DNA from 2 places in the Streptomyces albofaciens JCM 4342 genome. Region 1 is predicted to be linked to the other one. Evidence: riboswitches for the same ligand, from Rfam matches in the RefSeq annotation. Region 1 holds a riboswitch; the other holds the start of a gene.
What was found. Region 1 has a riboswitch for cyclic di-AMP ahead of CP973_RS05165 (LysM peptidoglycan-binding domain-containing protein). Riboswitches for the same ligand answer to the same signal wherever they lie in the genome.
Positions count from the first base shown of each region.

Region 2: linked by a shared signal. The riboswitch ahead of CP973_RS30295 (M23 family metallopeptidase) and the one ahead of CP973_RS05165 (LysM peptidoglycan-binding domain-containing protein) in region 1 are both predicted to bind cyclic di-AMP.

Region 1 covers NZ_PDCM01000001.1:1,091,684-1,106,134, reverse strand. Annotated here, with positions in the region: gene CP973_RS05185 (Ppx/GppA phosphatase family protein) at 1-333, opposite strand, end outside; gene CP973_RS05180 (DUF501 domain-containing protein) at 330-866, opposite strand; gene CP973_RS05175 (FtsB family cell division protein) at 952-1,401, opposite strand; gene eno (phosphopyruvate hydratase) at 1,559-2,845, opposite strand; gene CP973_RS05165 (LysM peptidoglycan-binding domain-containing protein) at 3,241-3,930, opposite strand; cyclic di-AMP (ydaO/yuaA leader) riboswitch at 3,934-4,101, opposite strand; gene CP973_RS05160 (LysM peptidoglycan-binding domain-containing protein) at 4,347-5,345, opposite strand; gene CP973_RS05155 (cytochrome P450 family protein) at 5,585-6,856, opposite strand; gene CP973_RS05150 (DUF6479 family protein) at 6,938-7,336, opposite strand; gene CP973_RS05145 (LysR family transcriptional regulator) at 7,451-8,377, opposite strand; gene CP973_RS05140 (MFS transporter) at 8,531-9,817, shown strand; gene CP973_RS05135 (nucleoside triphosphate pyrophosphohydrolase) at 9,763-10,770, opposite strand; gene CP973_RS05130 (SurA N-terminal domain-containing protein) at 11,051-11,698, opposite strand; gene CP973_RS05125 (serine/threonine-protein kinase) at 11,890-13,623, opposite strand; gene CP973_RS05120 (DMT family transporter) at 13,620-14,318, opposite strand; gene CP973_RS05115 (N-6 DNA methylase) at 14,440-14,451, opposite strand, start outside.
Region 2 covers NZ_PDCM01000002.1:2,360,563-2,375,013, forward strand. Annotated here, with positions in the region: gene sepH (septation protein SepH) at 1-1,013, shown strand, start outside; gene CP973_RS30255 (sulfurtransferase) at 1,063-1,929, opposite strand; gene CP973_RS30260 (VOC family protein) at 2,203-2,979, shown strand; gene CP973_RS30265 (thymidine kinase) at 3,037-3,690, opposite strand; gene CP973_RS30270 (alkaline phosphatase family protein) at 3,798-5,006, opposite strand; gene CP973_RS30275 (DUF5998 family protein) at 5,006-5,593, opposite strand; gene CP973_RS30280 (bifunctional acetate--CoA ligase family protein/GNAT family N-acetyltransferase) at 5,697-8,546, opposite strand; gene CP973_RS30285 (HPr family phosphocarrier protein) at 8,781-9,062, shown strand; gene CP973_RS30290 (GntR family transcriptional regulator) at 9,414-10,106, opposite strand; gene CP973_RS30295 (M23 family metallopeptidase) at 10,340-11,137, opposite strand; cyclic di-AMP (ydaO/yuaA leader) riboswitch at 11,151-11,305, opposite strand; gene CP973_RS30300 (M16 family metallopeptidase) at 11,598-12,965, opposite strand; gene CP973_RS30305 (M16 family metallopeptidase) at 12,986-14,323, opposite strand.

The DNA of each region.
Region 1 (14,451 bases):
GCCGGTGATCACCTCGGGCTCGACACCGAGGATGTCCACCACGCCGCGTACGAAGTCGTCGCGGTTCTCCGCGTCGCGGGAGGCGGAGGTGGCGACGAAGCGGACGGCTTCGGCGCCCAGGTCCTCGATGACGCCGGCGTACTCGCGGCAGGCCGCGAAGGTGCGCTCCAGGGCCTCGGGGGCCAGGCGGCCGGTGCGGTCCACGCCCTGGCCCAGGCGCACGATCGTCATCCGGCGGTCCAGGTCCTTCAGCTCGCCGGTCGCCGGGTCGAGGTCGGCGACGAGCAGGCGGATGGAGTTGGTGCCGCAGTCGACGGCGGCCACGCGCTTCATTCGCCTTCTCCTTCACCGGGCTCCTGGCAGGGGTTCACGCACGGGCCCTTGCGCCACCACTGCGGCAGCATCGCCAGCGCCTCGTCGCCGAGCGGGTTCACGCCGGGGCCCGCCGCCAGCGAGTGGCCGACCAGGACGTGCAGGCACTTGACCCGGTCCGGCATGCCGCCCGCGCTCGGGAATCCCTTGAGCTCCTCGATGGCGTCACGGCGCCGGATGTAGTCCTCGTGGGCGGCGCGGTACTTCGCGGCCAGCTCCGGGTCCCGGCCCAGCCGCTCGGTCATCTCCTTCATCACGCCGTTGGCCTCCAGCGTGCCGATCGCGGAGGCCGCGCGCGGGCAGGTGAGGTAGTAGAGCGTGGGGAAGGGGGTGCCGTCCTCCAGGCGCGGGGCGGTCTCGACGACGTCCGGCTGCCCGCAGGGGCAGCGGTGCGCGATGGCGCGCAGGCCGCGCGGCGGGCGGCCGAGCTGTTCCTTGAAGGCCGCGATGTCCGCCTCGGTCGGTTCGGTGCGCTCGGTCTGCGGCGGGGGCATGCGGTGTTCAGACACGGACATGATGCTTTCGGTTGTGTGGTGGTGCCGGGCAGGAGGGCGGGGCAGCTCAGGTGCCCGGGCCAGGCTACTTGTCGGCGGCGTCCAGGCCGTTCCAGATGTTGTCGTACCAGGGACGTTCCGCGGCGCCCCGGCCCGTGCGCCGCTTTCCGTCGCCGGAGCCGTCCTGGACGATGTAGCCGGTCTCCCCCGGCATGACGTAGTGGAGGTGCAGCCGGGCCTGCTGCCGTACGTATTCGGGGTCCTGCCAGCGGGCCTTCTCGTCGCGCAGCTCGTCGGCGCGCTGCGCGGCCCGCTCGGCCTGGCGGCGCTGGTCGGCGATCTCGGCGCGCTGCGAGATGTACTGCCGGGTGGGGTAGGCCAGGGCGACGACCAGCGAGCACAGGACCAGGGCGAGCAGTGCCGCGCGGCCGGTCAGGCGGCCGCGGCGGCGCGGGCGGGCGCGCTGGACGCGGGCGGCGGCCTGCTCGCCGAGCGCCTTGAGCCGGGTCGCGGTGGAGAACCGTTCCGCGGACACGTCGCCCTCCCTGGGTGAGCGGCCCGGGCCGGTGCGGCCCGGAGCACGTACGTCCCCGGCAACGGTACGGGACCGCCGCCGGGGACGTACGTCATTGACTGCCGCCGGGGCCGCGCGGCCCCGGAAGGATCAGCCGGATCAGCCCTTGCCGTGCTGGTCAGTCCGCGAGGCGGAACCGCGGGAAGGCGGTGCGGCCCGCGTACACGGCCGCGTCGTCGAGGATCTCCTCGATGCGCAGCAGCTGGTTGTACTTGGCGACGCGCTCGGAGCGGGCCGGGGCGCCGGTCTTGATCTGGCCGCAGTTGGTGGCGACGGCCAGGTCGGCGATGGTGACGTCCTCGGTCTCGCCGGAGCGGTGCGACATCATGCACTTGAAGCCGTTGCGCTGGGCCAGCTCGACGGCGTCCAGGGTCTCGGTCAGCGAGCCGATCTGGTTGACCTTGACCAGCAGGGCGTTGGCGGAGCCCTCCTCGATGCCGCGGGCCAGGCGCTCCGGGTTGGTGACGAACAGGTCGTCGCCGACCAGCTGCACCTTGGTGCCCAGGCGGTCGGTGATGACCTTCCAGCCGTCCCAGTCGTCCTCGAACAGCGGGTCCTCGATGGAGACCAGCGGGTAGGCGTCGACCAGCTCCGCGTAGTACGCGGTCATCTCCTCGGCGGTGCGCCGCTGGCCCTCGAACTCGTAGACGCCGTCCTTGTAGAACTCGGAGGCGGCGACGTCCAGCGCGAGCGCGATGTCCTGGCCGGGGGTGTAGCCGGCCTCCTTGATGGCCTCCAGGATGAGGTCCAGGGCCTCGCGGTTGGAGCCGAGGTTCGGGGCGAAGCCGCCCTCGTCGCCCAGGCCGGTGGCCAGGCCCTTGCCCTTGAGCACCTTCTTGAGGGTGTGGTAGACCTCGGCGCCCCAGCGCAGCGCCTCGGAGAAGGACTCCGCGCCGATCGGGGCGATCATGAACTCCTGGATGTCCACGTTGGAGTCGGCGTGCGAGCCGCCGTTCAGGATGTTCATCATCGGGACGGGCAGGACGTGCGCGTTCGGGCCGCCGAGGTAGCGGAACAGCGGCAGGTCGCTGGCCTCGGAGGCGGCGTGCGCGACGGCCAGCGAGACGCCGAGGATGGCGTTGGCGCCGAGCGAGCCCTTGTTGTCGGTGGCGTCCAGGTCGAACATGGCCTGGTCGATCAGGCGCTGCTCGGTGGCGTCGTAGCCGACCAGCTCCGGGCCGATCTGCTCGATGACCGCGAGGACGGCCTTCTCCACGCCCTTGCCCTGGTAGCGGTTCGGGTCCCCGTCCCGCAGCTCGATGGCCTCGAAGGCGCCGGTCGAGGCGCCGGACGGAACGGCGGCACGGCCGGTGCTGCCGTCGTCGAGGCCGACCTCGACCTCGACCGTGGGATTGCCTCGCGAGTCGAGGATCTCGCGAGCTACGACGACGTCGATGGACGGCACGTTGTCTCCTTCATGGGTGTCTGGAGTTCTGCAGCACGAGCCTAACGGCCTCCCGGGGTTCCGCTCGCCGCCAGCCCGGTCCGTGGGACGAATACACCCGCAAAGCCCCTGTTCACGGGACGTATGGGCGCAATGTTCGCTGTACGGGGAAGTGGGCCGGGTGGGGCCCGGACGGGCGGCCCGGGCGGCCCGCCGGGCCCCGGAGCGGCGGCGGGAGGGAACGGAGAAGCCCCGCCGCGGCGCGTGCGGGGGTTCACACGCCGTGGCGGGGCGGTCTCACGGGATGAGCGGATTCCCGGTGCGAGCGGCCCGGCCCCGGGTGGGTGCCGTGCCGTACGCACCGCCGTACGTACGGGGCGACACGGTCACCCGGAGGCCGTCAGGTTTCAGCGGGCTCAGACGGCCAGCTTCTGACCCGGGAAGATCAGGTTGGGGTTACCGCCGATGACGGACTTGTTGTTCTCGTAGACCGACTTCCAGTTGGTGCCGTGGGAAGCAGCGATCTTGGCGAGGGTGTCACCGGACTTGACGGTGTAGTTGCCCTTCGGGTTCGACTTCGGCGCCGACTTGTGGGACGGGGCCGGGGTCTTGCGCGCCAGCTCCTCGCCCTGCTTCCGGGCCTCGGACCGCGAGGAGTGCTGCGGCGCCGAGTAGGAGCGCTTCGACTTGTAGGACTTGTGGGAGCCCTGCGAGGAGCCGCCCTCGGCCGTGGCGTTCGAGTTGCCCTTGCCCAGGTGGCCGCCGGCGCAGGTCCAGGCGCCCGGGCCCTGGATGGCGAGCAGGCGCTCGGCCACGGCGATCTGCTGGCTCTTGGTGGCCTGGTCGGCGCGCGGGGCGTACTTGGTGCCGCCGGCGGCCTTCCAGCTGGAGTTGGTGAACTGCAGGCCACCGTAGTAGCCGTTGCCGGTGTTGATCGACCAGTTGCCGCCGGACTCGCACTGGGCGACGGCGTCCCAGTTGTTCGCGGCGGAGGCAGAGGTGGCGCCCATCAGCGGGACGGCCACAGCAGCACCGGCAACGCCGGCCAGCGTGGCGACGCGGACGGCCTTGGAGGGACGGCGGTGCTTGCCCTTGGTGTTCAGCATGGTTCGTTTCCTCACCGACGCCTACGAGGTGAGCTGTCGGGTTCGGGCTGTGAGTGGCCCGGCCGCGTGAGCTTCCACGCGGCTTCACCCCAAGCCGGCTGTCCCGCTTCCGCGGGCGGGGCCGGCGACTTACCTTGGGTCCCCCGCTCCTGCCTTCGGCGCTGTCGCGACGTATGACCTCCGGCCACCGGCAGGATTCGGCGTGTGGCTGAAGGGCCCGCTTTGGCGAGCGATGAAGACGGTAAACAGGAACGGCCCGCCGGTTCAAACCCCTACATCTGAGGCCAGTTGGCCCTCAGACATCACAGGATCATCACATTTCCGCAGGTCGTCGCAGGTTTGGAAACAACGGACAGGGCGGACGGCGGGCTGCCGAACGAGATCCATGTCTCACTTTCACCAAACCGGTCAATTACTTACGAACCACTCTGATCGGCAGCCAGATCGAGGCGCTGACCAGGGTGGATGAGGTCGGGATCGCCCCCGATGACACCTTTGTTGGCCTTGTACAGCGCCGGCCAGCCTCCGGAGACCCCGCGGTCCTCGGCGATGGCTGACAGGTTGTCACCCGGCCGCACGGTGTAGTCGCCGGGCGACGCCGGGTCCGTGCGGTGCGCGTCGCCGCCGCGCGACGGGTGCCCCCCGCCGGACCGGCCCGCGTCGTCCGTGCCGCCCGCGCCCCCGGCGCCCGTGGCGGGCCCCTCGTCCTCGCTGGGCCTGCCGCGGTGCTTGCCGCCCGCGGACGGCGGCGTGGTGGGCTTCGTGGCCTTGTCGCCGCCGGGGGTGGCCGGGTCGCCCGTACGGCCCGTACCGGACGGGTCCGGCGTACGGGACGCGTCGCCGCCGCCGGACGGGTCGGTCGGCGACGGCTTCGGGTCCGGGGTCCGCGTGCCGCCGGGCTCGGGGGTCCGGGACGGCTCGCCGGAGCCGGAGGAAGGCGTCGGCTCGGCGGGAGTGGAGGGAGTGGGCCTGGAGGAGGGGGCCGACGAGGAGGGCTCCGGCGACGGGGTGGTACCCGGGTCCACGTCCGGTCCGCTGCCGCCCCGCTTGAGTCCCGCGTTCACCGCGCAGCTCGGCCAGGTGTCCGGCCCCTGCGCGGCGAGGATCGACTCGGCGACGGCTATCTGCTGCGAGCGGCTGGCCAGGTCGGGGCGCGAGGCGTACGCGGCGCCGCCGTTCCGGTCCCACATGTCCTGGGTCAGCTGGAGCCCGCCGTAGAACCCGTTGCCGGAGTTGGCGCTCCACACGCCGCCGCTCTCGCACTGCGCGACCCGGTCCCAGGTGGCGGTGTCGGCCGCCTGCGCGTCGGCGGCGGCGAGCAGGGGCATGGCGAGGGCGCCGCCGGCGACTCCCGCCGTGACGAAGATGGCCGGAGCCTGACGGGGGCGACGGTGTCGGCCTGTCCCGGAGCGCATGCGGTTGCCTTTCGAGCGGCGGTTGAGTTGTCGTCGAGAGGCCGGGACCGTGGGCCGTACGGCCCGCCCCGGCCTTTCAAACGGTTGAAAGTAGCGGTGCCGCCCGCTCGTCACAAGCCGGTGTAGCGGAGATCACGCGCAGGTCACGGCCTGACGTGGCGTCACTTCCGTACGCCGCGTCAGCTCGCTTCCGTGCGGGTTCCCACGCCGCGTCAGCCCACTTCCGCACGTGCGGGATGTCACTTCCGTACGGGTGTGAACTCCACGGGCAGGGCCCGCAGACCGCGCATGATGAGCCCGCCGCGCCAGCGCAGATCGTCCGGATCCGCGCCGAGCCGGAGGTCCGGCAGCCGGGTCAGCAGCGTGGCGATCGCGGTCTGGCCTTCGAGGCGGGCCAGCGGCGCGCCCAGGCAGTAGTGGATGCCGTGGCCGTAACCGAGGTGCTGGTTGTCGCGGCGGGACAGGTCCAGTACGTCCGGTTCCGCGAAGCGCCGCGGGTCGCGGTCGGCGGCGGCGAGCACGACCAGGACCGGGTCGCCCTCGGCGATGCGCCGGCCGCCCAGGGTCAGGTCCCGGGTGGCGAAGCGCCAGGTGGCCAGCTCGACCGGGCCGTCGTAGCGCAGCAGCTCCTCCACCCCGGCGGCGAGCAGCTCCGTGTCGCCCGCGGCGGCGGCCTTCTGGAGCAGTTCGCGCTGATCGGGGTGGCGCAGCAGTTGGTACACACCGTTGCCGATGAGGTTGACGGTGGTCTCGAAGCCCGCGAACAGGAGGATGAAGGCCATCGCGGCGGCCTCGTTCTCCGTCAGGTGCTCACCGTGGTCGGAGGCGCGGATGAGACCGGAGATGAGGTCGTCGGCCCCTTTCTCCCCCAGGGCCTCGCGCTTGCGGTGGATCAGCTCGGCGAGGTAGCCGCGCATCTTCTTCACCGACCGGGCGACACCGCCGCGCGGCCCGCCGCCGTGCCGGATCATCATCCCGGCCCAGTCCCGGAAGTCGTCCTGGTCCTCGCGCGGGACGCCCAGCAGGTCGCAGATGGCGTAGATGGGGAGCGGGAAGGCGAACTCGTGGATGAGGTCGGCCGCGCCGCGCTCCGCGAAGGAGTCGATGAGCGCGTCGGTCAGTTCCTGTACGCGCGGCGCGAACCGGGCGATGCGGCGCGGCGTGAACGCCTTGGAGACCAGGCGGCGCAGCCGGGTGTGGTCCGGCGGGTCGATGTTGAGCAGGTGCGTCATCAGGTTGGCGCCGCGCTCGCCGGGGATGCCGACCTTGCCCTTGCCGTGCGCGGCCTCGCTGTGGTGCACCGGGTTCTTCGACAGCCGGGTGTCGGCCAGCGCCTGCCGCGCGTCCGCGTACCGGGTCACCAGCCAGGCTTCGACGCCGCTGGGCAGCCGGGTGCGGTGGACGGGCGCGTGGTCGCGCAGCCAGGCGTACGCCGGGTAGGGGTCGGAGGCGAACTCCCACGTGAACAGTTCCGGGCAGGGCGGGACGGCGGCCGGCCCGTGGCCGGACACGGGGCAGGCGGTGCCGGGCCCGGCGGGGGCCGCGGGCCGTTCGTCGGAGGGGTGTGGGGTCTGCTGGCGCACCCCTCGACGTTAACCGCTGCCGAACGAGCCGCTGTGCCCCTCCTGCCAGCGCTTGCGCTCCCGGTTCTGGTCCTCGCCGTGGCGGGTGGGCGCGTTGCCGTAGTCGGGCAGTTCGTGCGGGGTCAGCCGGTGGTCGCCGTCGCGCGGCACCTCGTTGGGGTCGCGCAGCTCGCTCTCGTACCCGGTCGGGTTCTTGGGCGGTGTCGGCTGGGTCTCCGGCTCGGGCGGGTCGGGTTCACGGTCCCGGCGGCGCCTGCCGTAGACCACGGCGAGGATCAGCCCCAGGACGATGACGATCCCGGCGACCAGCGGACCGGTGCCGACGACCATGTCCCGGGTGAAGTCCACGGCCTGCTGTACGGAGCCGATGTCCTGGGCCGGTGTGGCCGAAACGATCGTTGCTGTCATTCGACCCGGGTACCCGGGTGGGCGGGGACGATGCGCGGGCGGGAGCGGCAGGGGCCGGCGGGCCGGTACGGACGGAGAAGGCACAGGTCGGCGGGGTCTCATCGGGCGAGCCGATCAGCTGCCCCGAGCAACCGGTGCGGCGGCCGGCACCCGGTCCGGGTCCGGGTCCGACGGGTCCACGCCCAGCCCCTCCAGGAAGGCCGCCGCCGCGGGCGAGGGGCCCAGCCGGTTCCAGACGACGCGTTCGACGCGGGCGGGGGCGTTGCGGACGCGGACCACGCTCAGCCCGGTCAGTTCGGTGGCGAACGCCCGCGGCACCATGCCGATGCCCAGCCCGGCGCGGACCAGCTTGGCCAGGAACTCCACGGTGGTCACCTCGAAGGCCACCTCGGTCGTCAGGCCCGCCGCACGGAACGCCTCGTCGCGCTGGCGGCGGGCCGCCGAGCCCGCCGTGAAGTCCACGAAGGTCTCCTCGGCCAGCCGCGGCAGGTCCGTGTGCTCCCGGCCCGCCAGCGGGTGGTCCGGCGGCACGACGGCCACCAGTTCCCCGTGGGCCAGCGCCCGCTCCCGTACGCCCTGGCTGCGGGCGCCCGGCACCAGTCCGACGAAGGCGACGTCCAGCGTGCCCTGCCGGACCTGCTCGATCAGCTGCTCGCTCATCTCCATGCGCAGGCTGATCCGCACCTGTGGATGGCGGGCCCGGTAGTCGCCCAGCTCGCGGGCCAGGTCGACGGCCGCGACGGTGGAGATCGCGCCCACTGCGAGGCGGCCGCGTACCTCGCCGGCCGCCGCCTCCACCTCGGCGCGGGCCCGCTCGGCCGCCTCCAGCGCCTGCCGGGCGACCGGTACGAACGCCTCGCCCGCGGCCGTCAGCCGCACGCTGCGGCTCGTACGGTGGAAGAGCCGGGCGCCGAGCTCCTTCTCCAGGCGGGCGATCTGGTGGCTGAGCGCGGACTGCACCACATGGCAGCGCTCGGCGGCCCGGGTGAAGCCGCCGGTCTCGGCGACCGCGACCACGTACCGCATCTGTTGCAGCTCCATGCGGTGAGCGTAGCCAGCGCTCCCCGCCGGCGATCGATCGCGCTGTGCGATGGATGGGATGACAACCATGTGTTGGACTCATCGGCCGGTGCCGCGGAAGCTGAGGGGCGGAGCGGCACCACCGGGGTGCCGCGTCGAGCGGAAAGGGTTCTGATGCCTTCCCAGGAATCGCAGGAAGGGGGGCGGCCCGGGCTGGGGCGCGGCACGCTGCTGCTGATGTCCGTGGCGACCGGTCTGTCGGTCGCGGGCAACTACTTCGCCCAGCCCCTGCTCGACGTCATAGGCCGCGACCTGCACATGGGGTCCGCCGCCACGGCCCTGGTGGTGACCGTCGCGCAGGTCGGCTACGGCCTGGGGCTGCTGTTCCTCGTGCCGCTCGGCGACCTGCTGGAGCGGCGGCGGCTGGCGGTGTGCCTGTGCGCGGCCACCGCGGTCTTCCTGACCGTGACGGCGAGCGCGCCCAACGGGGCGCTGCTGCTGACCGGCACCGCGCTCACCGGTCTGGCCTCCGTCGCCGCGCAGGTCGTCGTCCCGTACGCGGCCTCCCTGGCGGCGCCCGCCGAGCGCGGCCGTACGGTCGGCACCGTCATGACCGGGCTGCTGCTGGGCATTCTGCTGGCCCGTACGGCGGCCGGGCTGCTGGCCGACCTGGGCGGCTGGCGCACCGTCTACTGGGTCAACGCCGGACTGATGCTGCTGATGGCCGTCCTGCTGCGACTGCGGCTGCCCGCCCTGCACACCGGCGCCGGGCTGCGCTACCCCGCGCTGATCCGCTCCACGCTCGCCCTCTTCGTACAGGAACCGGTGCTGCGGTGGCGGGCCGCGCTGGGCGCGCTGTCCTTCGCCGCGTTCAGTGTGCTGTGGACGGCGATGGCCTTCTTGATGTCCGGTCCCGCCTACGGGTGGCCGGAATCGGCGATCGGGCTGCTGGGCCTGGTGGGCGCGGCCGGTTCGCTGTCCGCCTCGGTCGCCGGGCGGCTGGCCGACCGGGGCCTGGCCCACCGGGTCACCGGCCTCGGCGGGTTCCTGCTGCTCGGCTCCTGGGCGCTGCTGGCGGCCGGCGGCGCGGGCGGCCCCTGGGCGCTGGCCGCCCTGCTGGCCGGGGTGATCGTCCTGGACGCGGCGGTGCAGGCCGTGCACATCAGCAACCAGAATCTGGTCTACGCGGTGCGGCCCGAGGCCCGCAACCGCCTCAACTCCGCCTACATGACGAGCTACTTCGTCGGCGGCGCGGTCGGCTCGGCGCTCACCTCGGCGGTGTGGGGCGCGGCCGGCTGGGGCGGGGTGTGCGCCGTGGGCGCGGCGGTGAGCGCGGCCGTCGCCGCCGTCTGGACGGCCGAGCGGCTGCGGCACCGCGGCGACGGGCGGCCCGGGCCCGCCGGGGCTCAGTCCGCGGCGCCGGAGGCGGCCTCCTCGGCGGACCGGATCGCGTCCCGGTAGGTGCGGGCGGCGGCCCGCAGCGCGGTCTCCGGGTCCGTGCCGGACGCCTCGGCCCGTACGGCGAGGGCCAGCAGCTCGTACCCGACGCCCTCCCCCGGCGGGAGGGCGTCGATGCCGGCCGTACGCGCCCGGGAGGCCAGCTTGCCGGCCAGCGCCAGGGCGGGCTGGCCGAGCGGAATGCCTTCGGTGACCGAGGCGCGCTGCTTCTCGGCCGCTTTCTCCCGCAGCCAGTGCGCCTTCACGTCCTCCGGGGTGTGCGCGGCCTCCTCGCCGAAGATGTGCGGATGGCGGCGGATCAGCTTGTCCACGAGCGTGGCCGCCACATCGTCGACGGAGAACGGCCCGTCCGGGTCGTCCTGGGCGATCCGGGCGTGGAAGACGACCTGGAGGAGCACATCGCCCAGCTCCTCGCGCAGCGCCTCCCGGTCGCCCTCCTCGATGGCCTCGACCAGCTCGTACATCTCCTCGATGCCGTACTTCGCCAGGTCCTCGTGGGTGCGCACGCCGCTCCACGGGCACTGGCGGCGGATCCGGTCCATGACCTGCACGAGGTCGAGCAGGCGGGCGCCCGGCAGGTCGTACGAACCGGGCAGCAGCTCCAGGTCCGGCATCGTCTCCCGGCCCGAGCCGGCCATCCGCGCCAGGCCGTCGGTCAGCTCGGTGTCCCCGTCGGCGGAGGTGATGACGACCGCCGTACGGCCACCGTCACGGCAGAACTCCACCAGCTCGCGGGCGCCGGGCACGGCCCGCTCCACCGCGATGCCCGCCTCGCGCAGATACGGGAGCTGCGGGTGGGCGTCGTCGGCGCACAGCACGCGGTCGGCGGCGCGCAGCGTCTGCCACGCGGGCCAGGACAGCAGGCCGGGCGCGACCCGGTGGCTGGTCGTGAGCAGGACCAGGCGGCCGGGGGCGGTGTCCGGCGCGCCGGGGGCGGCGGTGGCGTCAGCGTTCACCCGACGAACGTAACGCACGGCACCGACAACGCCGCACGGGACCGGGGGCGCGACGGGCCGGCCGGGGCGGTGCTGCGCACGCGGTTCGGGCGGCCGGGGCGCGGGGCCGCACGCACACGGTTCGCGCGGTCGGGCGGGGCCGCACGCGCACGATTCGGGCGGCCGGGGCGAGGCCGCACACGCACGGTTCGGGCGGCCGGGGCGAGGCCGCACACGCACGGTCCGCGCGGCCGGGGCGGGACGGACCGCACGCGCACGGTCCGCCCTCCCCCGGCCCCGCTCAGGTCTGCTGCTGCTCCGCCGCGCCGGACACGTCCTTGACCCACGGCTCCTTGGTCCGGCCGAGGATGACCTGGCCGTCGTCCCACTTGCCGTAGCGCGGGTTGACGTCGATGCCCATCTTGCGGGACGTCCTGGCCAGCTCCGTGGCGAGCCGCTGCTGGCCCTGCGGCTGGCCGCGGTCGGCGCCGATGTGCTTGGCGATACCGTCCAGCAGGAGCTGGTTGCGGACCACGGCGTTGATCTCACCGGGCGCGATGGCCTGCTGGAGCCACATCTGCTTCAGCCGCTCCGCGCCGCCCGCGCTGCGCTCGGCCGCCGCGCGCCACTTCTGCACGTCGTCGCGCGAGACCGTGACCCCGGCGTCCTTCGCGTTCCGCTCCAGGACCCGGTCGAAGATCATGCCGTTCAGGGTGGCGGGCCCCAGCCTGCCGGAGTTCTCCACCAGCTGGGCGGCCTGCGGCGACTTCTCCTGGGCGCTGCGCACGTCCCGGACCCGCGACTGGAGCTGCGCGACGGTGATCCGCTGCCCGTCCACGACGGCCGCGGCACCGGGGTGCGCCTCCGTGCCGCAGGCGGTCAGCAGTGGGGCGGCGGCCAGCAGCGCGGCGGCGGCGGAAACGGGAAGCGCGGTCCTACGGCGGAACATCAAGCCTCCTGGCGGGGTGCAACAACGGTGCGGCGGCGGTGCGGCTTTTCCTGCCTGTCTTCCTGGTCCGGCGTTGATCGATGCCGATGCTAAAGAGTCCGCGTGATCCAGGCCACCGATTCGCACAACGAGTTGCCCGGAAGGCGGTTTCTCTCCTGTTCTCTCCTGAAGGTACGCCGGTGCGTACGGGGTCAGCCGCGGACCTGGCCCAGCCAGTGCAGCGTGCGCCGGACCTCCGCGGGGAAGGCGCCGTGCGGGCCGTGCAGCCGCTCCGCGTCGTACAGGAGGCGGGACAGCGCCTCGTGGGCGGCGCCGCGCTCCCCGAGGGCGAGCAGCAGGTGGCCGATGGAGCGGCGGATCTCCAGGGGCCGCATGGGGTCGTCCGGATAGCGTTCGAAGTGCGGCAGCAGGGCCCGGTACTCGTCCAGCGCCTGTGTCACCTCGCCCAGCTGTTCCAGGCACTGCGCGGCCTCGTAGTGGAACTGGAGCGCCTGGCGCGCCGCCCCCGGCCCGCTGTCGCGCGCGAACTCCTCGGCCAGCGCGCGAAGTTCGGGCAGCGCCCGGCGGTACTGGCCGTCGTCCATGAGCGTGGCCGCGTACTGCTTGCGCAGCGTCCGTACGACCGGGGAGTGCGCGCCGTGCCGGGCGGCGGCGGCCGGCAGGATGCCGCCGAGGATGTCCACGGCGTGGGTGATGCGGCCCTGGTCCAGGAGGCGCTTGACCTCGTCCACGGCGGCGGCGACATCGGGGCCGCCGCCCGTTCCGGAGCTTCGCGGGTCGGCGCCCGCCCCTGGGGTCCGCGGGTCGACACCCGTCCCCGAGGCCCACGGGTCCGCACCCGGCCGCGAGGTCCGCAGGTCGGCGCCGCCCCCGGACACGCGCGGGTCGATGCCCACCCCGGACACGCGCGGGTCGGCGCCCACCCCGGACACGCGCGGATCGGCGCCCGGCGGCGCGAAGGCGGGCGGCGGTGCGAAGGCCGGTGGCGGTACGGCCGGGGCCGCGGCGCGTACCGGCCACGGCGCGTGCGGGTGCAGGAACGGCCGGGTCGGGTCCATCGGCGCGCCCGTACCGGCCCGCCCCTGGGACGCGGTGGGCAGCAGCGGCACCAGCGCCTGGTAGACCTCCTGGGCGTCGGCGGGCCGCTCCTGCGGGTCCTTGCCGAGCAGCCGCAGCACCAGCGCCTCCAGTTGTTCGGGCACGTCGGCGCGGAGCCTGCGCACCGGGACCGGCGGCTCGTACAGATGGCGGTGCAGCACGCCCAGCGCGGTCGAGCCGGCGAACGGCACCTCGCCGCTGAGCAGTTCGTGGAGCAGCACACCGAGTGCGTACAGGTCCGTGTACGGGCCGACGGTGCCGCCCATGGCCTGCTCGGGCGCCATGTAGGCGGGGCTGCCGATGGGCGAGCCGGTGTGGGTCAGGCGGGTGGTGTCGGTGTCCAGGGCGGCGGCGATGCCGAGGTCGAGGACGGTGAGGGTGCCGTCCGGCCTGACCATCACGTTCCGCGGCTTGAGGTCGCGGTGGATGATCGGCACGGCGTGTACGGAGGCCAGCACGGCGCACAGCTGGGCGGCGACGCTGACCGCCCACTGCCACGGGTACGGGTCGTGCTCGGCCAGGTGGTCGGCGAGGTCGGCGCCCTCGACGTACTGCATGACCAGGTACAGGTCGTCGCCGTCGCTGCCCGCGTCGTGGACGGTGACCAGGCCGGGGTGGTCGACCTGCGCGGTGACCCGGCACTCGCGCACGAAGCGGCGGCGCATCTCCTCCGCGTCCGGCGTGCCGGAGACCCGGTCGGGGCGCAGCAGCTTGACGCCGACCCGGCGGTCGAGGCGGCGGTCGTAGGCGATCCAGACCTGGCCCATGCCGCCTTGGCCGAGCAGTGCGGAGAGTTCGTAGCGCTCGGCGACGACGCGGCCGTTCAACGCCCTTCCTCCCTGCGGAGGTAGTCGCTCAGCTCGTCCAGTTCGGCACGCACCTGGTCGATGCGCTGCGGCTGGGCGCCGTACGGGGCGGCGGGCGGGTCGTACGGGGCGGCGGGCTGCGGCTGCGGGGCGGGATGGGCCAGGGGCTGGGGGTGGGGCTGGAAGGAGCCCTGTGTGCGGGTCTGCGCGTAGGGCCAGTCCTGAGGCAGCGGATCGGCGGCCTGCCGTGGCGGCTGGGACGGCGGCTGGACTCCGGTGTACGGGTTCGGGGCGTGCGGCATGGCGGCCGGGACCGGGCCCGCCCCCGGGGGGCCGCCGTACGCCGGGCCCGCGCCGGGCGGCCCGTACGCCTGCCGGCCGGGCGCGACGCGGTACGCGCGCACGTCGACGACGAGGTAGTACGTCACGGCCGCGGCCATCTGGAGGACGACCAGGCCCGCACCGGTGTTGACCTGCCAGGAGTTCTCGTCCCGCCCTCCGGCCAGGACGACCGCGCCGGCGAACAGCGCCAGGTCCGCGCCGAACACCCACCAGCCCAGCGGGCGGCGCTGCACGACGGCAGCGCGCAGCAGCGTCACCCAGGCCAGGAAGCCCAGGCTGAGCACGGCCACCGCCACGAAGACCACCCGCAGCAGGACGACCGTGCTGCGCGAGGCGGGACGGTGCGGCGGTGGGGCCGTAACGGGGCCGTGCATTACTGCTCCTGACGGATCAAGGCCCGGCGCGGTGCGGTGGGTGCGGCGCCGGGAACATACTGCGGTTGCGTGTGATCGAGCGTATATACGACACCGCTGACGCCGCCGGGGTTGTAGGAAATCAGCCGGGCGT
Region 2 (14,451 bases), on a different contig from region 1:
GGCTGGTGCTCAAAGCTGCGGACAGCACCGAGTACACGCTTCCGATCGACGAACGGCTGCGCGCCGCGGTCCGCAACGACCGCGCACGGCTCGGCCAGATCGAGATCGAGGTCGAGAGCCACCTGCGTCCGCGGGACATCCAGGCGCGTATACGGGCCGGTGCGTCCGCCGAGGAGGTCGCCCAGCTCGCGGGCATCCCGGTCGACCGGGTGCGCCGCTTCGAGGGCCCGGTGCTCGCCGAGCGCGCGTTCATGGCCGAGCGGGCCCGCAAGACGCCCGTACGCCGCCCCGGGGAGAACACCGGCCCGCAGCTCGGCGAAGCCGTCGCGGAGCGGCTGCTGCTGCGCGGCGCCGACAAGGACTCGGTGCAGTGGGACTCCTGGCGGCGCGACGACGGCACCTGGGAAGTGCTGCTGGTCTACCGCGTCGCGGCCGAGCCGCACTCGGCAAGCTGGACGTACGACCCGCCCCGGCGGCTCGTCCAGGCCGTCGACGACGAGGCGCGGGCGCTGATCGGCGAGACCGACGACACCCCGGAGCCCAGCTTCCCCTTCGTGCCGCGGATCGCGCGGCTGCCGCGCGACCGGCCGCTGGACCGCGCCCTGGACCGCCAGTCGCAGGACCGCGACCGCGACCGTACGGGCGGCGAGGACGACGAGCAGGTGCGGGCCGCGGACGGTCCGGGCGAGCGCGACTCGCTCACCAGCCTCCTGGAGGCGGTGCCCAGCTTCCGGGGCGACATGGTCGTACCGGAGACGCCGAAGGTGCCGCAGCAGGAGGAGGCGTCCGAGGACGAGGAGCTGGAGGAGCCGGCCGCCCCGGCGGCGAGCGCGGGCGCGGGATCCGCCTATGCCGACGTGCTCATGCCACGGGCGGTGGCCGGTCACCGCGACCGTCTGACGGGCACCACCGACCGCCAGGCCGAGGCCGACGGCGTCCGGCCGGGCCGCCGGGCGGCCGTGCCGAGCTGGGACGAGATCGTCTTCGGGACGCGGCGCAAGAAACCGGAATAAGACCGTCCGGCCGGGCGGCGGAGCCCGGCCGGGACGTCTTCGTGAGGTGTCAGCCCGGCTGGGCCCCGGTGGCCACCGGGCGGGTCGGGTCCGCCGACCATTCGCTCCACGACCCCACGTACAGCGCCGCGGGCACCCCCGCGATGGCGAGGGCCAGCACCTCCTGCGCGGCGGAGACACCCGAACCGCAGTAGACGCCGACCTCGGCGTCCGGGGTGGCCCCGAGGGCGGAGAACCGGTCGGCCAGCTCCGCGGACGGCCGGAACGTACCGTCGGCGGTGAGGTTATCGGTCGTCGGCGCGGACAGCGCGCCCGGGATGTGCCCGGCGACGCGGTCGATGGGCTCCACCTCGCCGCGGTAGCGCTCACCGGCCCGCGCGTCCAGGAGGACACCCCGCCGGGCCAGGGCCGCCGCCTCGTCCGCCGTCAGCAGCGGCAGCGCGCCGGGCACCGCGGCGAAGTCGCCGGGCTCCGGGGACGGTACGTCGGTGCTGAGCGCGCCGCCGGACGCGGTCCAGGCGGCCAGGCCGCCGTCCAGGACGCGTACCGAGGGGTGCCCGGTGTAGCGCAGCATCCACCAGGCGCGCGCCGCCGACCAGCCTCCCCCGGAGCTTCGCCCGGGAGGTGCTTCCAGACCGCCGTCGTACACGACGACCGGGCGGTTCCCGGAGACCCCGGCGCGGCGCATGGTCTCGGCGAAGGCGTCCAGGTCCGGGAGCGGGTGGCGGCCGGCCGGGCCCGCGGGGCCCGCGAGCTCGGCGTCCATGTCCACGTAGACCGCGCCGGGTACGTGCCCGGCCTCGTACTCGGGGCGGCCGGGCGGGCCGCCGAGCCGGTAGCGGACGTCGAGGAGGACCGGCGGCGTCCCGGACGCCAGTTCCTCCGCCAGCTCGGCTGCGGTGATGAGGGGATTCATGCGGGTCATCCTCGCGCAAGGGCGGGCCCGCGCTGAAGGCGGTGTCCGGGCCGGGCGCGGCCGGAACCGCCGGGCTGCCCGCGCGTCCCCGGACGGCAACGTCGCCGAAACGGATGTGAAACATCAAATCGGGCATGTTCCCACGGGAACGCGCCGAAGACGGCGCGGCCGGGGCCCGCACCGGATGAGGGGTGCGAGCATCTGCACGGGACGGCGCACTCGCGCCGGGTCCCCGCACGGCCACCACCCCGATGGTCCGAGGAGAGAGTGACGATGACGACGGAGGCAACGACTCGGCGGACGCCCGGCGCGCCTTGCTGGGTGAGTCTCATGGTGCACGACCTGGCCGCGACCGAGCAGTTCTACGGCGCGCTGTTCGGCTGGGAGTTCAAACCGGGGCCGCAGCACTTCGGTCCGTACGTCCGGGCGTATCTGCAGGGGCGGGAGGTGGCCGGGATCGGGGAACTGGCACCCGAACGTCAGCTTCGGGTCGCCTGGACCACGTATCTCGCGAGTGACGACGCGGACGCGGCGGCCGAGCAGATCCGCTGCTGCGGCGGCACGGTCGCGGTCGGGCCGCTGGACGCGGACGACGAGGCCGGGCGGATGGCGATCGCCTCCGACCCGCAGGGCGCAATCTTCGGGCTGTGGCAAGGCAAGGAGATGGTGGGCGCGGCGCTGGTCGGGGTGCCCGGCACGCCGGTGTGGAACGAGCTGGTGACCCGGGAGACGGATGTCGCCGCCTTCTACCGCGCCGTGTTCGGCTACGAGACCCTCCCGGAAGCGGCGGCCGGTCCCGACTACCTGACGCTGCATCTGAAGGACCGGCCGGTGGCGGGCATCCACGGGGTGGGCGACGCGCTGCCGCGCGAGCCGGGGCCGCACTGGGTGACATACTTCGCCACCGCGGACCTCGATGCCGCGGTGCGTCGGGTGGTGGAGCTGGGCGGCCAGGAGGTCCGGGCGGCCCGGGACAGCGCGTACGGGCGGGTGGCGATGGTGGCCGACCCGGAGGGGGCGGAGTTCGCCCTCCTCCAGCGGAAGGACTGAGCGGGCGTATACGGGGCGGGCCCCGGCGCGCCCCGTGCCCCGGCCCCGGGGGCCGCGCTACTTGGCCGTGTCGACCGGCAGCACGTCCGGGGAGAGCGCCGCCGCGTGGGCCGAGGCGGCGGTCTGGCGGCGCCGGTGATGGCGGCGGCAGAGCACCTCGTATCCGACCTCGGCGGGGGCGCTGTGCACGTCGCCGATGACGACCTGCGCGCCCTCGACGACCATCTGGCCGTCGAGGGTGCGGGCGTTGTGCGTGGCGCGGGCGCCGCACCAGCACAGGGCCTCGACCTGGAGCACCTCTATCCGGTCGGCCAGTTCCACCAGGCGCTGCGAGCCGGGGAAGAGCTTGCTGCGGAAGTCGGTGCTGATGCCGAAGGCGAAGACGTCCAGCTCCAGGTCGTCGACGACGCGCGCGAGCTGGTCGATCTGGTCCGGGGCGAGGAACTGCGCCTCGTCGGCGATGACGTAGTCGACCCGGCCGCCGGAGCTGAGCGTGCCGACGATGTGGGCGTAGAAGTCGGTGTCGTCGGTGGCCTCGACGGCCTCGGTGACCAGGCCGAGGCGGGAGGAGAGCTTGCCGCGGCCGGCCCGGTCGTCGCGCGCGTAGATCATGCCTTGCAGGCCGCGGGCCGAGCGGTTGTGCTCGATCTGCAGAGCGAGGGTGCTCTTTCCGCAGTCCATCGTTCCGGAGAAGAACACCAGCTCGGGCATGGGAGAACGCGGGCCTTTCGGGCTCGTACGGGTGGGGGGACGGGCGGGGCACGCGGCGGCGCGCCCCGCCGTGCGGCGGGGTGGGGGCGGGCCCGGGGCCCGTGGGGTCAGGTGCGTACTTCGAGGAGCGGGACGAGTTGTTCGGCGGGGGTCATCGAGCCGTGCATGCCGACCATCGCGGACTCGCGCGGCTCGGTCTCGCTCGCCACGATCACCATGTCGGCGTGCGCGGCGGCGACGACGTCACCGATCCGGGCCCGGACCCGGTCGTCGACCCGGGGGCCGAACCACCCGGCGGCGATGGCCTCGTCACGGCCCGCCACCCACATGTGTTCCCCGACCACTTCCCGCCATACCGCGAGCACGTCACCGGCCGCGCCGGGATGGGCGTACACATGCCGCGCCCGTCCCTCGCCGCCCAGCAGCCGCACTCCGGCGCGCAGTTCCCAGTCCTCGTCGAAGTCGATACGGGACTCCGGGCCGAACGGAATGTCGATCATGCCGTGGTCGGCGGTGATGTACAGGGCGGAGCGGGGTGGCAGCTGCTCGGCGAGGCGCTGGGCGAGGCGGTCGACGTACATCAGCTGGCCGCGCCAGGCGTCGGAGTCGACGCCGTAGCGGTGCCCGGCGCCGTCCACCTCGGCGTAGTAGGTGTAGACCAGCGACCGGTCGCCGGCGGCGAGCTGCTCGGCCGCCAGGTCCATGCGCTCCTCGCCGGCCAGCCGGCCGTGGAAGGTGCCGCCGCTCAGCGCGACCTCGGTGAGCGGGGTGCGCTCGAAGTTCGGTGAGGAGACCTGGCAGGTGTGGATGCCGGCGGCGTGCGCCTGCTGGAAGACGGTCGGGTACGGCTGCCAGGTGTGCGGGTCGGTCCACGGGTACCAGCGCAGCTGGTTCATCAGCTCGCCGGTGTCCGGGTTCAGGCAGGTGTAGCCGGCCAGGCCGTGGGCGCCCGGCGGCAGACCGGTGCCGACCGAGGCCAGGGAGGCGGCGGTGGTGGCCGGGAAGCCCGCGGTGATCGGGCGGCCGGTGCGGTTGAACGAGCTGTCCAGAAGGGACGTCAGGAACGGTGCCTCGTCCGGGTGGTCGCGCAGCAGCTGCCAGCCGAGGCCGTCGACGAGGAAGACGCAGACGCGGTCGGCCGGGTCCAGGTCCATGCCGGGCGCGTCCGCCTCCGGGGCGCCGGGCCGGGTCAGGCCCTGGCCGGCGGTGACGGTGGGCAGCAGGTCGGCGAGCGAGCCGGTGCCGTACGCGGGCACCGGGGCGCCGGCCAGGTCGAGGGGTTCCGGTTCCGGCCAGGCGGGGACGGCGTGTGCCATCAGCGGGTGGTGGCCGCGGTGGCCTCGGACAGGGCCTGGGCGAAGGCGAGGGTCTGCCGGACGGTGTCCGGGCCGTCGCCGGCCTCGCTGACCCGCAGCGACAGGTCGTCGGCGGTCGAGGAGCCTGTGTAGCCGTGGTCGGCCTCGCAGTTGGGGTCGCCGCAGGTGGCGGGCTCCAGGTCCAGGCGGGCGACGGCGCCCCAGCCGATGGTCAGGACGACCTCGCGGGGCAGCCGGCCCGGGGTGTACGACTCGGGGTTGGCGACCACCCGGCTGAGCACGACGGACGAGATCCGGCCCAGCTTGACCGACTCGGTGGAGGTGGTGGCGTACGGCGAGGGGGAGGTGTCGTCGGCGGACTGCTCGTCGGTGTGGCTGACGATGAAGCGGGTGCCCGTCAGGACCAGGACCGTGACGTGGCGGCGGACCTCGTTGGCGTCGAAGGTCGTCTCCTGGTGGACCAAGTACGACACCACCGGCTCGCCGCCGACCGCGGCCTGCACCGCCTCGGCCACCAGGGCCGGGTAATAGCCGCTGCGCTCGATCGCCGCGCGCAGCCCTTGGGTCGTCGTACCGGTCTTAGCCATGCGGCCATCTTACGGGGCGTACCGGCCGGGGCGGGTCCGTGCGCCGGTGTCCGGGCCGCGACCCGGTGTCCGGGGACCGGGCGCGGGGTCCGGGCGGCGGCCGTCAGTAGGCGGGCATGCGGCGGGGGCCCAGGTCGGTGGTGGCCGGCGGGCGGGCCAGGCGGACCGTGGCGTCCAGGACGGCGAGGCCGTGCGGCGCGACGACGACCGGTTCCAGGTCCACGCCGACGACCTCGGGGTGGTCGTCGACCAGCCGGGAGACCCGCAGCAGCAGGTCCTCCAGGGCCGCGGTGTCCACCGGCTGGCTGCCGCGCCAGCCGAACAGCAGCGGGGCCGTGCGGATGGAGCGTATCTGCTCGGCGACGTCGCGGTCGGTGGCCGGGATGAGGCGGTGCGCGGTGTCGCCGAGGAGCTGCGAGGGGGCGCCGGCCAGGCCGAAGGAGAGGACGGCGCCGGCGGCCGGGTCGATGGCGGCGCGGATGACCGTGTCGACGCCGCGCGGCACCATCGACTGGACGACCGGGCGCAGCTCCGCCGGCTTGCCGAGGAAGTCGGTCAGCTCCGCGTAGGCGCGGCGCAGCTCGGCCTCGCCGGGCAGGTCGAGGCGGACGCCGCCGAGGTCGGGGCGGTGCCGCAGGTGGGGCGCGGTGGTCTTCAGGGCGACGGGGTAGCCCAGGCGGGCGGCGGCCCGTACGGCGGTGTCGGGGTCGGGGGCCGGGTGGGCGGGGTGGACGTGGATGCCGTAGCGGGCCAGGAGGGCGTGGGCGTCGTCGGCGGGGAGCGGGACGGAGCGGGTGATGTCGGCGTGCCGCGCGAGCTCGTCGAGGAGCCGGTCGATGTCTTCGCCCGCGGCGGCTTCCTCGATGTCCTCGTACTCCGGGACGCGGCCCGGGTCGGCGGCGTCCCGGCGCCACTTGGCGTACCGCACGGCCTGGGCGAGGGAGCGGACGGCGCGCTCGGCGGCGGGGTAGACCGGTATCAGCGGGGCGGGCGGGGTGCCGTCGGGCGTGTCGGACGGGGGCTGCGGCGCGTTGCCGGGGGCGGCTGGGGGTCCGGCGCTCGGCGGCGGGGCGGCGAGCGCGTCGGCGAGGGCGTCCATGGCCAGGTGGACGACGGTCACCGGCTTGGCGGGCGACGCCGACGAGATGGCTTCGCGCAGCGCCGCCGCGAGGTCGGCGCCCTCGCCCGGGGAGGCGACGCCTTCCTCCCCCACCCAGGGGATGGCCGTGACGACGACGGCGTCGCAGAGGCCGTTGGCGAGGGCGGCGGACAGGGCCTGGCAGAAGTCCGCCGGGGTGGCCGCGGCGGCGAGGACGTGGGGGCGCAGCGGGCGCAGGCCTTCGGTGAGGCAGGCGTCGTACGTCAGCAGGGCGAGCGCCTCGGAGTTGCCGAGGATGGCGACGCGGGGGCCGCCCGGCAGGGGCTGGGAGGCCAGCAGCAGCCCGGCGTCGGCCATCTCCGTGACCGTGTCCACGCGGATCACGCCGGCCTGGCGCATCAGGGCGGAGACCGTGCTGTCGGGGATGCGGACCGTGGGGACGGTGTGGCCGAGCGGGGCGGTGCCGGTGTGGCGGGCGCCCTTGGCGACGACGACGGGCTTGACGGCGGAGGTCCGGCGGGCCAGGCGCATGAACTTGCGCGGGTCGCCGATCGACTCCAGGTAGAGGATCGCGACGTCGGTGGCGGGGTCGTCGTACCAGTACTGGAGCAGGTCGTTGCCGGAGAGGTCGGCGCGGTTGCCGGCGGACAGGAAGGTGGAGATGCCGGCGATCGAGCCGTCGCCGGGGCCGCGCCGGTGCAGGCCGCTGAGCAGCGCGATGCCGATGGCGCCGGACTGGGTGAACAGGCCGATGCGCCCGGCGCCGGGCAGCTGCGGGGCGAGCGAGGCGTTCAGCCGGACCTCGGGGGCGGTGTTGATCAGCCCGAAGGCGTTCGGGCCGATCAGGCGCATGCCGTACGAGCGGGCCTGGCGCAGCAGGGCGCGCTGCCGCTCGCGGCCCTCGGGCCCGGACTCGGCGTATCCGGACGAGAGGATCACCAGGCCGCGCACGCCGTGCTCGCCGCAGTCCCGGACCACGTCGGGGACCGCGGCGGCGGGCACCGCGAGCACCGCGAGATCGACGGGCTCGGGGATCTCGGACACCGAGCGGTGGCCGGGCACGCCCTCGGGGTCGAGGCGGGTGCCGCCCTCGGGGAAGGCGTGGTTGACCGCGTACACCCGGCCCGTGAAGCCGGAGTTGAGGAGGTTGCGCAGGACGGAGCGCCCGACGCCGCCGGGGGCGCGGCCGGTGCCGACGACGGCGACCGAGCCGGGGGCGAGCAGACGCTGCACGGAGCGGGCCTCGGCGCGCTGCTCGCGGCCGCGCATGACGGCCATGGACTGCTCGGTGGGCTCCAGGTCGAACTCCAGGCGCACCACACCGTCCTCGAAGGTGCGCTGCTGGGTGTACCCGGCGTCCGTGAAGACCTTGATCATTTTGGTGTTGGCGGGCAGCACCTCGGCGGCGAACCGGCGGATGCCGCGCTCGCGGGCGACCGCGGCGATGTGCTCCAGGAGCGCGGAGGCCACGCCGCGGCCCTGGTGGGCGTCCTGCACCAGGAAGGCGACCTCGGCCTGGTCGGCGCCGGGCTCCTTGGCGGGGCGGCCGCGCTCGTCGATGCGGTCGTAGCGGACGGTGGCGATGAACTCGCCGCCGACGGTGGCGGCCAGGCCGACCCGGTCCACGTAGTCGTGGTGGGTGAAGCGGTGCACGTCGCGGTCGGACAGGCGCGGGTAGGGCGCGAAGAAGCGGTAGTACTTCGACTCGTCCGAGACCTGTTCGTAGAAGGAGACCAGGCGCTCGGCGTCGTCGGGGGCGATGGGGCGGATGCGCGCGGTGCCGCCGTCGCGCAGCACGACATCGGCTTCCCAGTGGGCCGGGTAGACGCTGGCGCTGTCCGACGTGCTGTGCATGGGGCACAGCGTACGGCCCGGCACCGACAACCGGCTCGGCGTGCGCCGCCGCGGCGGCCGGGACGGGCGGGGACGCGGCCCCCGGTTCCGGATGGCGGACGCTTCGGCCGTATGCCCGCGACCAGCCGGTAGCGTGCCGACGGCCGGTGGCGCACCCCGCCGCGGGCTGCCGGAGCACTCCCGGCATCATGAGACACTGGTCTAGACAACTTCGACGACTTGAAGGGCAACACCATGGCTGAGCGCCGCGTCAATGTCGGTTGGGCCGAGGGTCTGCACGCCCGCCCCGCCTCGATCTTCGTTCGTGCTGCCACCGCCTCCGGCGTCCCGGTGACGATCGCCAAGGCCGACGGCAACCCGGTCAACGCCGCCTCCATGCTGGCCGTGCTGGGCCTGGGCGCCCAGGGTGGCGAGGAGATCGTGCTGGCCTCCGACGCCGAGGGCGCCGACGCCGCGCTCGACCGTCTCGCCAAGCTGGTCGCCGAGGGCCTTGAGGAGCTCCCGGAGACCGTCTGAACCGCTTCGCGGACCGATGTGCGCGCGGCCCCGCCGCGGTGACCGGGTGGACCGGCGCCGGGCGGGGTCGTTGCTTTTCCGGTTCGCGCGCTCGACACGGCCTCTTCCAGCCCGTTCGGTACGGTTTTTCCCGCGCGTTCGGCACGGCTTCTTCCCGCGCGTTCGGCACGGCCACGGAACTGCCTTACCGGAAGCCGTACGCCGCGATCGGGCGGGCCCGCCCGGATAATTCCGTACGGCAATTCAACGCGGCACGCGATATCCGGCCCAGGCCCGCGCTTTTCTCCCGCGCGTACGCCGCTGTCGCCCTTTTCGGCAATCCGCGTACCACTCTTGTATACGGCCGATGTGTTAATTCCGGTCGCGCGCCGTGTTGACGGGCTGTTTCGGAGTCCTCACGGCCGGGGCGGGAACAGCGGCCCGCAGCGTGTACGCCTCGCGCGAGCGCTCGACATGCGCCGCCATCAGAGCGCGCGCCCGCTCCGCGTCGCCGCGGCTCACCGCGTCCAGCACCGCGCCGTACTCCTCCCAGGAGCGCTCCTCGCGGGCCGGGGGCTCGACCGCGTACATCCAGTCGATCTTGCGCCGGAGCTGGGTGAGGAGCGCCGCCAGGCTCGCGCTGCCGGACGCCTGGGCGAGCGTCTCGTGGAACCAGCCGTCCAGTTGGCGCAGCTCGGCACGCTGTCCGTGCCGGGCGCGCTCGCGCCCCAGCCGGACGATGCCGCGCAGCACCTTCAGGTGCGCGGCGGTGCGGCGGGCGGCGGCGCGGGCGGCGCCCAGCGGCTCCAGCAGGCCGCGGATGTCCAGCAGGTCGGCCGCCTCCCGCTCGGTGGGCGCGGCCACGCAGGCGCCCGCGTGGTGCCGGATGGTGACGAAACCCTCGGACTGGAGCGTGCGCAGCGCCTCGCGCACGGGAACGCGGGAGACCCCGTACCGGCCGGCCAGGAGTTCCTCGATCAGCCGGCTGCCGGGCGCCAGGGCGCCGGATACGATGTCGTCGCGGATCGCCGTGCACACCGCGTGCGCGGAAATATGGCCTCGCATCCGTCCGTGCCTCCGCCGTCATTCCCGGGAAACATTCACCAGCGCCGCCGCGCGGCGGCATTCGACGTGACTCTATTCGACGGGGCCGGGATTTCCGACGGCCGTGGCGCATTCATGGATATTTTTTGGCCAGTCGGCGGACCGGGCGGGAATCCGGGCCGGCGGACGGGATTCCCGGAAACGCCCGTGCCCCGGCCGCGGGGCCGGGGCACGGGTGGGGACGGGGGTGCGCGTCAGACGTTGACGCCGTGCGAGCGCAGGTAGGCGACCGGGTCCATGTCGGAGCCGTACTCGGCCGAGGTGCGGGCCTCGAAGTGCAGGTGCGGTCCGGTGGTGTTGCCGGTGTTGCCCGACAGGGCGATCTGCTGGCCCGGCGTGACGGTCTGGCCGACCGAGACGCTGATGGACGACAGGTGGCCGTACTGGGTGTAGGTGCCGTCGTTCATCTTGATGACGACGTTGTTCCCGTACGCGCCGCCCCAGCCGGCCTCGACGACGGTGCCGGAGCCCACGGCGTGGACGGTGGTCCCGGAGTCGGCGTGGAAGTCAATGCCGGTGTGGCTGCCGGAGGACCACAGGCCGCTGGACGCCTTGTAGCTGGTGGAGACGTAGGAGCCGTCGATGGGGGCGACGTACGTCAGCAGGCGCTTGCGCTCGGCCTCGCGGGCGGCGCGCTCCTCGGCCTCCCGCTTCTTCTTCGCCTCGGCCTCGGCCTTGCGCTTGGCCTCCGCGGCCTGCTGACGCGCCTCGGCCTCGGCCCTGGCCTGCGCGGCGGCCGCGTCGGCGGCCTCCTGCTGCGCGTCGGCCTGCGCCTCGATCTGCTCGGCGAGCTCGTCACCGAGGACGACGGCCTGGTGGAAGCCGGTGTCGTGGGTGTTCGCGTCGTCCGGGTTGCCGGCCGCCAGCGCCGGGGAGGCGACGGTGGCGACGACGCCGGAGGCGGCGAGCGTGGCTATGCCGGCCAGGTTGCGGGTCGCCCGAGCGCTGCGGCTCGGAGCACGGTGCTTCCCGGTGCCACGGGTGAACGCCATGGGCTGGCTGTGTCCTTTCCTTCCCTCTCGCCTACCGGGTTAGCTGACGGGTTCGGAGCAGGAAGGTCTCCTACGGGCCCCTCCGGGAAGGCGCCCGATTCACCCCGGGGGACTTGGGTCCCCGGCTCCCCTGGCTCGCGCCGTACGGGGACTCGGCGATGACTGTCCGTGCCGCGGTTGCGGCGGTGATCCTGCGAACAGCCGGATCGACGCTAAACGGGGCCACTTTCGAACGGCAAACAGAACCCCGCTTTTGTGCCGTACGCCACACGGCCATCACGCAACCACCCCCCTCAATTGGGACATAAAGAAGATCCAGTGGCACTCGCGCACCACTGGATCCCTTCATGACGCCGCGTCACCCGAACGGGTCACGGCCCGTCGGCCGCCGGGGCCGGGGACCGGGGACCGGAGGCCGGGGGCCGGGGACCGGGGACCGGGCGACGCCCGTGACGGGCCGTCAGCCCTTGACCACCGTCACCTCGCCGATGCCGAGCGCCCTGACGGGCTCCTCGATCTCGGCCGCGTCGCCCACCAGGACGGTCACCAGCCGGTCCACCGGGAAGGCGTTGACGGCCGCGGCGGTGGCCTCGACCGTGCCGGTCTGCGCCAGCCGTACGTACAGCTGCGCCTGGTAGTCGTCCGGGAGCTGCTGCTCGACCTGGTCGGCGAGGGTTCCGGCGACGGCCGCCGCGGTCTCGTACTTCAGGGGCGCGACACCGACCAGGTTCTGTACGGCCACGTCCCGCTCGGCGTCCGTCAGGCCCTCCGCCGCGAGGGTGCGCAGCACCTTCCACAGGTCCTCCAGCGCCGGGCCGGTGGAGCCGGTGTCCACCGAGCCGCTGATGGCGAGCATCGCGGCGCCGTCGCCGTCGGCCGAGGAGCGCAGCACCTGGCCGAAGGCGCGCACCCCGTAGGTGTAGCCCTTCTCCTCGCGCAGCACCCGGTCCAGGCGGGAGGTGAGGGTGCCGCCGAGGCAGTACGTGCCGAGGACCTGGGCGGGCCAGACGCGGTCGTGCCGGTCCGGGCCGATGCGGCCGATGAGCAGCTGGGTCTGTACGGCGCCGGGGCGGTCGACGATCACGACGCGGCCGGTGTCGTCGGCGGTGATCGGGCTGGCCTTGACCGGCTCGGCGGGCGAACCCGTCCAGGCGCCGAGGGTCTCCGCCAGAGCCGCGTCCACGTCGACGCCGGCGAAGTCGCCGACGATGACGGCGGTGGCCGTGGCGGGGCGCACATGCGCCTCGTAGAAGGCGCGGACGGCCGCCGCGTCGATGCGGGAGACGGTCTCCTCGGTGCCCTGGCGGGGCCGCGACATCCGGGAGTCGGCCGGGAACAGCTCCTTGGACAGGGCCATCGCGGCGCGCCGGGCCGGGTTGGCCAGCTCGTGCGGGATCTCGTCGAGGCGGTTGCGCACCAGGCGCTCGACCTCGCCGTCCGGGAAGGCGGGGGCGCGCAGGGCGTCGGCGAGCAGGCCGAGCGCCTTGTCCAGCCGGGAGGCCGGGACCTCCAGGGAGACGCGGACGCCGGGGTGGTCGGCGTGCGAGTCCAGGGTGGCGCCGCAGCGCTCCAGCTCGGCGGCGAACTGCTCGGCGTCGTGCTTGTCGGTGCCCTCGGACAGGGCCCGCGCCATGATCGTGGCGACCCCGTCCAGGCCCTCGGGCTCGGCCTCCAGGGGCGCGACGATGTCGATCTCGACGGCGACGACCTGCTGGCCGGGGCGGTGGCTGCGCAGGACCGTCAGGCCGTTGGGCAGCTGCGCGCGCTCGGGGGCGGGGAACGCCCACGGCTTGGGCTCGCCGCCGGCCGGCTGCGGGTGGAAGGTCATCGTGGTGCTGACGGCGTCGCTCACTGGGCCGCCTCCTCGTCGTTGTCCTCGGCGGCGGTCGGCTCGGTCGGCTCGTACACGAGGACCGCGCGGTTGTCGGGGCGCAGCCGGGCCTGGGCGACCTCCTGCACCTCCTGCGGGGTGATGTCCAGGACGCGCCGCACGGCGGTCAGGGCCAGCTGCGGGTCGCCGAACAGGACCGCGTAACGGCACAGTTCGTCGGCGCGCCCGGCGGCCGTGGCGAGCCGGTCCAGCCACTCGCGCTCCAACTGGGCCTGCGCGCGCTCCATCTCCTCGGGGCTCGGGCCCTCGGCGGCGAAGCGGGCCAGCTCCTCGTCCACGGCGCTCTCGATCTCCGGCACCTCGACGCCGCCGGAGGTCTTCACGTCCAGCCAGCCGAGCGAGGGGGCCCCGGCCAGCCGCAGCAGGCCGAAGCCCGCGGCCACGGCCGTGCGGTCGCGGCGCACCAGCCGGTTGTACAGGCGCGAGGACTCGCCGCCGCCGAGCACCGTCAGCGCCAGGTCGGCGGCGTCGGCCTCGCGGGTGCCGTCCTGCGGGAGGCGGTAGGCGGCCATCAGGGCGCGGGAGGGTACGTCCTCCTCGACAACCTCGCGCAGCTCCTTGCCGATGACGTCCGGGAGCGTGCCGTCGCGCGGCGGCTGCTTGCCCTCGTGGCCGGGGATGGAGCCGAAGTACTTCTCCACCCAGGCGAGGGTCTGCTCGGGGTCGATGTCGCCGACGACCGACAGGACCGCGTTGTTGGGCGCGTAGTACGTACGGAAGAAGGCCCGCGCGTCCTCCAGGGAGGCGGCGTCCAGGTCGGCCATCGAACCGATGGGCGTGTGGTGGTACGGGTGGCCCTCCGGGTACGCCATGGCCGTCAGCTTTTCGAAGGCCGTGCCATAGGGGACGTTGTCGTAGCGCTGGCGGCGCTCGTTCTTGACGACGTCGCGCTGGTTCTCCAGGGACTCCTCGTCCAGCGCCGTCAGCAGGGAGCCCATGCGGTCGGCCTCCAGCCACAGCGCGAGCTCCAGCTGGTGGGCGGGCATGGTCTCGAAGTAGTTGGTGCGCTCGAAGCTGGTCGTGCCGTTCAGGGAGCCGCCGGCGCCCTGGACCAGTTCGAAGTGGCCGTTGCCGGCGACCTGGGCGGATCCCTGGAACATCAGGTGCTCGAAGAGGTGGGCCAGGCCCGTGCGGCCCTTGACCTCGTGCCGGGAGCCGACGTCGTACCAGAGGCAGACCGCGGCCACCGGAGTCAGGTGATCTTCGGAGAGCACCACGCGCAGGCCATTGGCCAGCCGGTGCTCGGTCGCTGTCAGGCCGCCGGAGCCGGCTTGTTCTGTGGCCGTGTGACCCATGGGCATGTACGTCCCTTCGATCCGCTTGCGAGGAAGTTCTGTCACTGTATGCAAGCGCGTCGGGCTATGGCGAAGTTCCCGTCCGGGCTGCCTCGTACGAGCGGACTTCGCGGCGGCCTCGTCCGGCG